Regions from separate parts of the Fictibacillus marinisediminis genome, predicted to be linked through region 2. Evidence: a T-box and tRNA genes for the amino acid it is inferred to sense, from the RefSeq annotation. Region 2 holds a T-box; the other holds one or more tRNA genes.
What was found. A T-box is a leader RNA that pairs with one kind of tRNA and senses whether it is charged. The one in region 2 lies ahead of tyrS (tyrosine--tRNA ligase), so its partner is inferred to be a tRNA-Tyr.
Positions count from the first base shown of each region.

Region 1 (3,381 bases), 2.7 Mb from region 2:
TGGGGCTGAAGTAGGTCCCAAGGGTTGGGCTGTTCGCCCATTAAAGCGGTACGCGAGCTGGGTTCAGAACGTCGTGAGACAGTTCGGTCCCTATCCGTCGCGGGCGCAGGAAATTTGAGAGGAGCTGTCCTTAGTACGAGAGGACCGGGATGGACACACCGCTGGTGTACCAGTTGTTCCGCCAGGGGCATAGCTGGGTAGCTACGTGTGGACGGGATAAGTGCTGAAAGCATCTAAGCATGAAGCCCCCCTCAAGATGAGATTTCCCATCACGTTAAGTGAGTAAGACCCCTTAGAGATGATGAGGTTGATAGGTCTGGTGTGGAAGCGTGGTGACACGTGGAGCTGACAGATACTAATCGGTCGAGGGCTTATCCTTATTAACAAAAGCGGTATGAACCGTTTATATCCGACAAGCGTTGGAAATCCTTACGAGAACACGTTTTTGGTGTTCGCAGGAGGGATTGAAACGACCTCGAGGATATGGTTCATGGAGCTGGACGTTAGCATCAGTGAAAGTTTGGATGAAGAAGTTATCTAGTTTTGAGGGAATATACCTCAAAATATGTCTGGTGGCGATAGCGAAGAGGTCACACCCGTTCCCATACCGAACACGGAAGTTAAGCTCTTCAGCGCCGATGGTAGTTGGGGGCTTCCCCCTGTAAGAGTAGGACGTTGCCAGGCTAATATTATTCCACAGTAGCTCAGTGGTAGAGCTATCGGCTGTTAACCGATCGGTCGTAGGTTCGAGTCCTACCTGTGGAGCCATATTTTGGAGAGCTGTCCGAGTGGCCGAAGGAGCACGATTGGAAATCGTGTATACGGTTACCGCCGTATCAAGGGTTCAAATCCCTTGCTCTCCGCCATAACTTTTCAATATATGGCCCGTTGGTCAAGCGGTTAAGACACCGCCCTTTCACGGCGGTAACACGGGTTCGAATCCCGTACGGGTCACCATTTTTTATACATATTACTTCTTCGGAGGATTAGCTCAGCTGGGAGAGCACCTGCCTTACAAGCAGGGGGTCGGCGGTTCGAACCCGTCATCCTCCACCATTTATACTTATAATCAATACTATCGCGGGGTGGAGCAGTCTGGTAGCTCGTTGGGCTCATAACCCAAAGGTCGCAGGTTCAAATCCTGTCCCCGCAACCAAAATGGACTCGTGGTGTAGTGGTTAACATGCCTGCCTGTCACGCAGGAGATCGCCGGTTCGACCCCGGTCGGGTCCGCCATTTTGGCTCGATAGCTCAGTCGGTAGAGCAGAGGACTGAAAATCCTCGTGTCGGCGGTTCGATTCCGTCTCGAGCCACCATTTTTTTTGCCGGTTTAGCTCAATTGGTAGAGCAACTGACTTGTAATCAGTAGGTTGGGGGTTCAAGTCCTCTAGCCGGCACCACTTTTTTCAAGAACTGTAAGAAATTACTTCTTGAAGAATAGATGGATTTGTATTAAAATAGGTTTTGTCTCTCATGGAGGGGTAGCGAAGTGGCTAAACGCGGCGGACTGTAAATCCGCTCCTTTGGGTTCGGCGGTTCGAATCCGTCCCCCTCCACCATCTAAATTTTTGTTGCACATTAACAATTTAGGGGCATAGTTTAAAGGTAGAACGAAGGTCTCCAAAACCTTTGGTGTGGGTTCGATTCCTACTGCCCCTGCCATGTGGCGATTGTGGCGAAGTGGTTAACGCACCGGATTGTGATTCCGGCATTCGTGGGTTCAATTCCCATCAGTCGCCCCATATGATGGGCTATAGCCAAGTGGTAAGGCAACGGACTTTGACTCCGTCACTCGTAGGTTCGAATCCTGCTAGCCCAGCCATCAATGCGGAAGTAGTTCAGTGGTAGAATACAACCTTGCCAAGGTTGGGGTCGCGGGTTCGAATCCCGTCTTCCGCTCCATATTATTTTGTTTGTTTCTGGCGGCATAGCCAAGTGGTAAGGCCAGGGTCTGCAAAACCCTTATCCACCGGTTCGAATCCGGTTGCCGCCTCCACTACATAATTCCCCAACGCCGGGGTGGTGGAATTGGCAGACACACAGGACTTAAAATCCTGCGGTAGGTGACTATCGTGCCGGTTCGAGTCCGGCCCTCGGCACCATAATATTTTTATAACTTAACTGCCTAATGATTAATTGCATGCCGGTGTGGCGGAATTGGCAGACGCGCACGACTCAAAATCGTGTTCCCTTGGGAGTGTCGGTTCGACCCCGACCACCGGTACCATACATAATGAATATTCCCTTTGTTTAAGGGCTGCTAAGAGATCTGAATTAACTTCAGATCTCTTTTTTTGTTCATAAAAAATATTTTTAATTTTCAGACATAAAAAGAAAGGATTTTTTTGTCATTTATTAGAATACTTAGTGCTAGTATAGGTGATTGGTCATAAGCCCTTCGCCTGTATTTTATTTTAATCTAAAGCATGGGGGAATAGCGGATGAAGGTCTTTAGTTTGTTCAAGGCGGAGATGGCTGGCTTGGCAGCGAAAAAAGGGCTGCTGATTTCAGTCATTATCACCTTGCTCGTACCTGTTGTGTACGGCGGGATACTCTTGTCTCCTAGGTGGGGGCCATATGACAACTTGTCAAACCTGCCGGTAGCGGTCGTTAACAACGATCAGGGAGCTGATACAGATGGAGAGACGATTAATGCAGGGAAGGATTTAGTCGCTGATCTGGAAAAAGGAAAAGACCTCGGCTGGAAATTTGTTGATTCCGATGAGGCGAAAAGCGGATTGAAGAGTTTGAAGTATTACATGGTCATTGAAATCCCCAAAGATTTCTCTAAGAAGGTAACGACCGTTCTCTCAACCGATCCTCAAAAACCGGAACTGAAGTATGTGCAGAATGAAGGTTTAAACTTTATGGCTGCACAGGTTACAAAGAGCGCGACAGCACAGATCCGGGAAAAGCTGGCAGACCGCATTACGGAGAAATACGTGAACAATATGTTTGTCAGCCTGAAAGATGTGACTGACGGAATTCAGACGGCTGCAGACGGTTCTTCAAAGCTAAATGGAGGCACATCTGATTTACAGAAAGGCACCGGCACACTTTTGGAATCGCTTACAAATAAATCAGGCGATATATCCAGACTTGCTGCAGGAGCGAAAGAGCTTAAAAAAGGAACAGGGCAGATGTATCAATCCCTGTCTGAAAAGCAGAATGATATTACCAAATTAGCCAATGGCTCCGCGCAGGTCAACAATGGCCTTGGACAAATGCTTCAGTCCTTGACCAGCAAGCAAGGAGATATTAAAAAGCTTGCAGACGGGTCAAGTGCTTTGGAAAAAGGGACAGGTCAAGTTCTAGGCTCTTTGACCGCAAATCAAGGAAATGTTAAGCGATTGGCATCTGGTTCTGAAGATCTTAAAAATG
Region 1 covers NZ_JAIWJX010000002.1:719,408-722,788, forward strand. The annotation lists rRNA gene LCY76_RS03945 (23S ribosomal RNA) at 1-379, shown strand, start outside; rRNA gene rrf (5S ribosomal RNA) at 569-684, shown strand; tRNA gene LCY76_RS03955 (tRNA-Asn) at 694-768, shown strand; tRNA gene LCY76_RS03960 (tRNA-Ser) at 775-866, shown strand; tRNA gene LCY76_RS03965 (tRNA-Glu) at 883-957, shown strand; tRNA gene LCY76_RS03970 (tRNA-Val) at 981-1,056, shown strand; tRNA gene LCY76_RS03975 (tRNA-Met) at 1,080-1,156, shown strand; tRNA gene LCY76_RS03980 (tRNA-Asp) at 1,161-1,236, shown strand; tRNA gene LCY76_RS03985 (tRNA-Phe) at 1,241-1,316, shown strand; tRNA gene LCY76_RS03990 (tRNA-Thr) at 1,325-1,400, shown strand; tRNA gene LCY76_RS03995 (tRNA-Tyr) at 1,476-1,559, shown strand; tRNA gene LCY76_RS04000 (tRNA-Trp) at 1,589-1,662, shown strand; tRNA gene LCY76_RS04005 (tRNA-His) at 1,667-1,742, shown strand; tRNA gene LCY76_RS04010 (tRNA-Gln) at 1,748-1,822, shown strand; tRNA gene LCY76_RS04015 (tRNA-Gly) at 1,828-1,902, shown strand; tRNA gene LCY76_RS04020 (tRNA-Cys) at 1,922-1,996, shown strand; tRNA gene LCY76_RS04025 (tRNA-Leu) at 2,014-2,102, shown strand; tRNA gene LCY76_RS04030 (tRNA-Leu) at 2,143-2,227, shown strand; gene LCY76_RS04035 (YhgE/Pip domain-containing protein) at 2,442-3,381, shown strand, end outside.
Region 1: it encodes a tRNA-Tyr, which carries the amino acid that the T-box ahead of tyrS (tyrosine--tRNA ligase) is inferred to sense. The anticodon was not compared.

Region 2 (3,381 bases):
CAATTCCTCTTCCTCTGTTAAAGCTTCACTTCCGGTCTCAAAATTGATCAAATCGATCAGTTCAAGTGCATCATCAAAAAATTCACCGTCAGGATCTTTTTTCATATAAAGCGAGGCATAGGTTTCGGCTTCTGAAAACATTCCCAAATGCGCATAGTTGTTCGCCATAAAAAAGTAACACTCACTAATATCCTGTCCCATTGTTTCAAGCACCTGCACTAAATACAGGTTAGATTTATCATATTCACCCAGCTCGGCCAATGTGGATGCGAGCTGGCAATAAAATGCAGGTTCTTCGGGCTGCAGATACACAGCTCGTTCAAATAATTTTCTTGCTTTATCTAAATCCTTCTTCTGGTAAGCTTTAATACCCCGGTGGAAATAATATTCTCCATCCTGCATGAAAGGAAGTATGCGCATGTCACTTTCCGCGTGATTTTCCTTTTTCATTCTTTCCTCCAATTTCTATGTAAAAAGCATATTACATAGCCTTTATTTCTAGCCGTTCGTTTTCAACCCAAAAAAGTATACCATACACCAAAAGCGTCTTACATACCCTTTTTAAACTTTGTCAATGAAACTTTCGACAAAGGTTTTATTAAGATTTCATTTTAATCTATGGATCTTTAAAAAACAGCAAGCAAATTGAAAAAATATTGCTGTTTTTGTCCTGAAGCTTCTTAAGACAGAAAACCACCGTTTCCTGAAGTGGAAAACGGTGGCCTCAATTTATACAGTTAATTTAACAAACTTTCTTTTTCCTACTTGAACGATTGTATCATCTTTTATCTCAATCTCAAGTTTTACGTCTGACACCTTTTCTCCATTAAGCTTCACCCCGCCGTTCTGAATCATTTTACGGGCTTCACTCTTGGAACTTAACAACTGCAGTTCAACAAGAAGTTCAACGACAGCAACATTTTGATCGCCATTCCACTTCACTTTCGGGATGTCCTCAGGCAATGCTCCTTTTTGGAAAACACGCAGAAAATGATGTTCTGCTTTTTCTGCTGCTTCCTTTCCGTGAAACATCCGGACAAAAGTCTTGCCTAGCTGGATTTTCGCGTCACGAGGGTGGAGGATTCCTTCTTTTAGATCCTCTTTCAGCTTGTTCTTTTCTTCCACCGTGTAGTCTGTGGCCAAATCAATGTACTTCGGCATCAGTTTATCAGGAATGGACATCGTCTTTCCGAACATCTCATTCGGCTCTTCATTGATTCCGATGTAGTTGCCTTTTGATTTTGACATCTTTTCAACACCGTCAAGACCTTCAAGTAAAGGCAGCAGCATCACGGCCTGTTTCTCTTTTTTATAGTGTTCCTGCAGGTGCCTCCCCATCAGCACGTTAAAATGCTGATCAGTTCCCCCGAGTTCAAGATCACTTTCCAGAACAACAGAATCGTAGCCTTGCATAAGCGGGTAAAAGAATTCATGAAGAGAGATCGCCTTGCCCGTAGAGATCCGCTCTGTAAAATCATTTCGTTCCAGCAAACGAGCAACGGTTATTTTGCCTGCCAACTGGATGACATCCTCAAAGTTCAATTTGGAAAGCCAGTCGGCATTATAATGAAGCTCCACCTTTTCCATATCCAGCACTTTGCCGAACTGCTCAAAATAGGTTTGCGCATTGTGTTTCACTTCTTCATCTGTCAGCTGCTTCCGTACAGCGGATTTTCCAGTAGGATCCCCGATCTTGCCCGTAAAATCTCCAATGATGAGCTGGATAATGTGCCCGTTTTGCTGAAACTGCTTCAGCTTCTGCAGAACGACCGTGTGTCCGATATGAACGTCCGGAGCAGAGGGATCCAAACCAAGTTTTACTTTTAGAGGCTTATTCTCAAGCAAGGACTTTGCAATCTTCTGTTTAAACTCTTCAGCAGGAATGATCTCCTGTACACCATTGGCATACAGCGCATATTGACGCTCCAGCTCGCTCGTTTGGTCAGCTGACAATCGTTGAATAAAATCTTTCATCCTAATCATTCCTCCTTAAAAATATAAAAAACCACATCCCTAAAAAAGGGACGTGGTTTTTGCACGCGGTACCACCCTTGTTGAAGCTTAAAGCTTCCACTCAAGCGAATTAACGGTTCAGGCCGTTCTCTGCTACTGATCTGAAATGAACAACCGGTTCACAAAGAAAGTTCGAGGAGGTAATTCATACTTATCTGTGTACCGGTTCACACCACCCACCGGTTCTCTGAAACAGGGAGATAACTACTACTGATTCCTCTCATTACTTTTTTCTCAATTGGTTTCTCACTAGTTTAGTGTATTCAGTGGGGGAATTCAAGTTTATTCCAGGGATTTGGTTTGGAGGCGTTTGTTGTGGTGGTGAAGAAGTCTGATTAGTTAGATTGGATCAATTAAGTGCTTGTTTGGCTCAATTAATTTGAGTTAGACTCCAATTATTCTCCAGTTGGCTCAATTATCCCTGATTTACGCTCAATTCATCATTTCATCGCACAAAAAGGCCGCCGAACATCCCGGCGGCCCCACAATTGCTTTTTATTTTCGATCCTTGGAAGTATGTCGCTCTTCTAATACGCCCAAAACTTCAGCAAACGGAAGCTTTTGTTCCTGCAAAAGGACAAGAAGGTGATAAATCAAGTCGGCTGCTTCCCATTTCAGTTCTTCTTTGTCGCGATTCTTTGCGGCAATGATCACCTCTGAAGCTTCTTCTCCGACCTTTTTCAATATCTTGTCCACACCTTTATCAAAAAGATAGGTAGTGTATGCTCCCTCAGGCATCTGCCGCTCTCGCTCGGCAATCAGCCCCTGCAGCACATTAAGTATTTCAGGAGATTTACTTCCTCCTGCTTTGCCCGGAACAACATCCCCGTACGATGTTTTCCCTTCAGTGGCTGATCCATCGGTGACTGACACGTCGGTGGCTGGCACGTCGGTGACTGGCACCGAACTTATGGTGCCTGTAACCGAACCTCGTAGAAGCTCTTGATCAACCGAACCTCGCAGTGATGCTTCCCCAGAAAAACAACTCTCAGCCCCGGTATGGCACGCAGGGCCCTTCGGATCGACAAACACGACGAGCGCATCCTGGTCGCAGTCCATGCGGATGTCCACAACTTTTTGCGTGTTGCCGGACGTTTCACCCTTGTGCCAGAGCTCCTGGCGGGAACGGCTGTAGAATACCGTTTCACCAATCTCGAGTGTTTTTTTCAGTGATTCTTCATTCATATAGGCAAGGGTAAGCACCGTTTTCGTTCGGGCGTCCTGAACGATGGCCGGCACCAGCCCTTTTTCATCAAACTTTACGGAAGACACATTCATCGGATCACCACTCCTTTTTCTTTTAGCTCTTTCTTTACTTCTCTAACCGACGTTTCCTTATAATGAAAGATGCTGGCAGCAAGACCTGCA
Region 2 covers NZ_JAIWJX010000002.1:3,457,237-3,460,617, forward strand. The annotation lists gene LCY76_RS18445 (tetratricopeptide repeat protein) at 1-450, opposite strand, end outside; gene tyrS (tyrosine--tRNA ligase) at 730-1,974, opposite strand; T-box leader at 2,018-2,246, opposite strand; gene hisI (phosphoribosyl-AMP cyclohydrolase) at 2,509-3,291, opposite strand; gene hisF (imidazole glycerol phosphate synthase subunit HisF) at 3,288-3,381, opposite strand, start outside.